Regions from separate parts of the Rhizobium aureum genome, predicted to be linked through region 2. Evidence: predicted binding sites of a transcription regulator. Region 2 holds the regulator's gene; the other holds the start of a gene.
The links. Region 2 encodes LexA, which represses DNA repair genes until DNA is damaged. Its sites were predicted from a motif close to TGTTCNNNNTGTGTTCNG; they were not measured.

Region 1 (2,203 bases), on a different contig from region 2:
CGCATGTCGGGGTAGATCTCTGTTGTAATATGAGAGAAGCCGGCGCTTTTCAAATGGCTTGCCAGCCAGGAGATCGCTTTCGCATTATCGGTGGCCGGATCCTCGCCGCCGCCGACGAGATGAATGGGCATATCGCGTCGAAGCCGGTCGAGATAGATCTTTTGGGGTGCCCGGAAGGTAAGCTCGAATATGTCGAGCCAGAGCGAGACGGAAGCATCGAAGCCGCAAAGCGGATCGGCGATGTATTTGTCCACCTGCTCGGGGATGCGCGAAAGCCAGTCGAAGTCGGTGCGGCGATTTGCGATCGACCGGCCCCAGGTGCCGAAGGTCAGCTTCGGCAAGGGGCCGCTTGGAACGTCCGATCCCTTGAACATGCGCTCCGTCTTGAGAATGAGCTGGGCGGCGCGGCCCGCAAGGCCCGCATTGAAGTTGGAATTCCACACCGCGACGGCATCGAACTTGTCCGGATGCGTGACGACGGTGTTGAGGCTGATCAATCCACCCATGGAGTGGCCGAACAGGATGATCGGCAGTCCGGGATGAACGCCTGCGGCAAGCTCGCGCATGGCGAGCACATCGGCGATGACATGCTCCGCTCCACCTCTTCGCGCGAAGCGGCCGATGGGCGCTTCATGGGCAACGGTCTCGCCGTGGCCGCGATGATCGTGGGCGTAGACATGGAAGCCTTGACTGGCCATCGCCTCGGCAAAGGTCTCGTAGCGGCGGGAGTGTTCGGCAAGACCATGTGATATCAGCAGGATGCCGCGTGCTTCTGCCGCCGCTGGCACATGATGATAGGCGATCCTCGCGCCCGTCGGGCTATTCAGGCGCTGCGTATCCGCGAACATGCATTCGGTCCTCCCTATTGGGACGAAAGGTTATCATCCGACGGATTGCAATGGATAGGTGTCGAAGCACACAGAAATAAATCTTTCCGAGCACTACGATTCAGGATTGCGCCCGCGCGATCAAACTGCTTATTTGTTCCTATAATGTTCTAATTGGAGACCGGGAATGAGGCAGTTGCTTCGGGTATTTGCAGTTGTATTTCTTTCAGTCGGAACGGCCGCCAGCGCCATGGCGCAGGAGCATAGCCGCGGACGGACGCGTTTTATCCTGGCGGCAAGCTGGGAGCCGGCGTTTTGCGCGACGAACCAGAAGAAGGCCGAATGCCGAAACCAATCGTCGAGCAATTACGACGCCAAGAATTTCTCCCTGCATGGCCTCTGGCCGATGAGGCAGGAATATTGCGATGTTTCGGAGGATTTGAAGCAGGCGGATCGCGGCCGCGACTGGAAGGATCTGCCGGCGGTGGAGCTGTCGCAGGAGGTCAAGGCGAAGCTGGACAAGGTGATGCCGGGCACGCAATCCGGGCTCGAGCGGCATGAATGGATCAAGCATGGTACCTGCACGAAGCTCAGCGCCGACAAATATTTTTCCATCGCTACCGGTCTGATCGCGGAGCTCAATGCGTCGTCCGTGCGCGATCTGTTTGCGGAGAATATCGGCAAGGAGCTCGATGCCGAAAGCATCAAGGCCGCCTTCGACCAGAGTTTCGGTGAGGGTGCCAACGCGCGCATCAAGATGAGTTGCCGCCGTGTCGGCGATGTCAGGATGATTTCGGAGCTGACCATCGGCCTCTCGGAAGATGCGATCGAACCTCAAGAGGGCAACGAGCCGCGGCTCGCCAAACTGATCCAAAGCGCCGGCAGCACCGCCTTCGGCTGCGATCGCGGTGTGGTGGATGCAGCCGGCTTCTGAGAAAATACGGCTTTTCTGACGCGGATAATGCCCTCGGACGAGGTTTCGCCGTTGCCCGAGGGCGGGGTTTCGCCTACATAGCGGCACAATTCGCAATGTTATCCGCCTGTGGAGTAACCCAAGCTATGGCACGTCAGTTCATTTATCATATGGCCGGTCTGAATAAGTCCTATGGCGCCAAGAAGATCCTCGAGAATATCCATCTCTCGTTCTATCCCGATGCCAAAATCGGTATTCTCGGTCCGAACGGCGCAGGTAAGTCGACGGTGCTGCGCATCATGGCTGGCCTCGACAAGGAATATACCGGTGAAGCCTGGCTGGCCGAAGGCGCGACCATCGGCTATCTGCCACAGGAGCCGCAGCTCGATCCCAACAAGACGGTTTTCGAAAACGTCATGGAAGGCGTTGCCAAAAAAACCGAAATCCTCAATCGCTACAACGA
Region 2 (2,203 bases):
ACGATATACTCGCCACAAATCGCGAAAGGCCGCAGGTCTTCATTTTCGAACAATGGCAGAAGGCGCTGGTCGCAACCGAACATCAGCCACCCACCATGCTCCCCGCTGATGACCGGCTTCCGCAGATCAATAAGACGACCGATCGCCGCCGCCGGTTAAGCAGGGAAGAGCAAAATGCAGTCCGCAAGGCGATGGAGGAGGCTCTGGATCGGACAATGCAGGGAAGTTTCGCCTGTCAGAAGGGCGCATGGTGCGTGGCGATGCTCGACAACGGCGCCATGTTGGTCACCATCGAAAATGCCGCCTATCTGCCGCCGGCTTGCGATACCGCAAACATCGTCGTCACGCCGATCCGGCTACGACTTGATTATTGCCGTTCCGGCCGCAATGCTCATAACCGGTGCGACATTGCGCAAAACCGGGTCCATCGAAATGACGCTCACGGCCGATAAGCCTATTGTCTCTGTCGCTTTCGAAAACCCTCAGCGACCATGGACCAGGCACCGAACCTATGATTGGCGCACCGGCAAATTCGGTACGCCACCTGCGCAGATATCACCCGTCAATGATAGTCCAACTGTTGGTGATAACTCGTCTGTCAATGATAGCGCCGAATAAGCCCTACAAGCTTGCCCTGGACCTTGACGCGATCCGGCCCGAAGATACGGGTTTCATAGGCCGGATTGGCGGCTTCCAATGCGATGGAAGCGCCCTTGCGGCGGAATCGCTTCAGCGTTGCCTCTTCGTCGTCGACGAGCGCAACGACGATATCACCGGGATTGGCTGTCGTCGAATTGCGGATGATGACCGTATCGCCATCGAAAATTCCGGCGTCGATCATCGAATCGCCCCTGACCTCCAGCGCATAATGCTCGCCGGAGCCGAGCATATCGGCGGGAACGGTAATGTCGTGCGTGTTGTTCTGAATGGCGGAAATCGGAACGCCGGCGGCGATGCGCCCCATGACCGGTACCGATGCGGAACTATTGTGCTCGTCGTTGGCAACCTTTGCCGGGGCTGGAGGCGCGACTGGCTGGGGTTTGCCGAGGCTGCCCTCGATAATGCTCGGTGAAAAGCCGCGTCGTGGCTGCAGGCTTGAATTATAGGCCTCCGGCAGCTTGATGACTTCGAGTGCCCGCGCCCGATTGGGCAGGCGGCGAATGAAGCCGCGCTCCTCGAGCGCGGTGATCAGACGGTGAATGCCGGATTTGGATGCCAGATCCAGTGCGTCCTTCATTTCGTCGAAAGATGGCGGGACACCGGATTCCTTCATTCGCTCGTGAATGAAGAGAAGCAGTTCCTGCTGCTTGCGCGTCAACATCGTCTTGGAACCCCAAATCAAGAAAATCGTCGTGAAACAAATCCAGAACGGACACTATATGTTCCATATGTGTTCTGCAAGTGCTTAAATTTCGGTAAAGCTTCGCGGAGCCTATCAAATATTTGCCGCCATCGACTGGATCGCTTGAAATTCCTTGCGAATTATATCCGCGCTAATTCATCGATAAATATGAGAAATGCCGCTTTGTTCGCCTTATGGACGATTCACCTCAATCCTGCTCTGCTCGTGTGCGAATGAAGACGGCGACTGGCACATAACTCGACCGCAGTTGAGAATCAGTGCGCTCGGGTTGCCGCAGTTGCGTCCGGCCCACGTTCTCCTGCGCTTTCACGGGCTTGGCTTTCGGCTTGAATTGAGCATTGTATGAGCGCAAATCTGCTTTTGCAGGCAAACAAGGGAGGACCATGACTTTGTCGCCGCATCCGCTGGATCATCTCGTGCTGCCGACCGTCAACATCGCTCTGGCGCGGGAGCGCCTGGGCAAGCTTGGCTTCACGGTCGCACCGGATGCGCGCCACCCCTTCGGCACTGAAAATGCCTGTGTGTTCCTTGCCGACAAGACCTATCTCGAACCGTTGGGCGTGGCCTCGCAGGAGCAATGCGAGACGAGCATTGCCGACGGCAATGTCTTTGTTGCGCGCGACCAAGCCTATCGCTTCCGCGTTGCCGAGGATGGTTTTTCGGCCCTGGTTTTCGGCACGGACGATGCTGTCGGCGATGATGGGCGTTTCAAGGCGGCTGGGATTTCGGCTGGACCCATGCTGGATTTCTCCCGGCCGATGAAGATGCCGGATGGAACGGAACCCACGGCCGGTTTTCGCCTCGCATTTGCGGCGGATCTGCGTGCGCCGGATTTCCTGG

Region 1: a site for LexA is predicted at 983-1,000, ahead of PH552_RS28450 (ribonuclease T2 family protein). Genes of this name have one in related genera too.

Annotation. Positions count from the first base shown of each region.
Region 1 covers NZ_JAQJCI010000019.1:80,335-82,537, reverse strand. Annotated here, with positions in the region: gene PH552_RS28455 (alpha/beta hydrolase) at 1-848, opposite strand, end outside; gene PH552_RS28450 (ribonuclease T2 family protein) at 1,015-1,761, shown strand; gene ettA (energy-dependent translational throttle protein EttA) at 1,887-2,203, shown strand, end outside.
Region 2 covers NZ_JAQJCI010000004.1:338,064-340,266, forward strand. Annotated here, with positions in the region: partial or broken gene PH552_RS12980 (ComEC/Rec2 family competence protein) at 1-618, shown strand, start outside; gene lexA (transcriptional repressor LexA) at 599-1,321, opposite strand; gene PH552_RS12990 (VOC family protein) at 1,747-2,203, shown strand, end outside.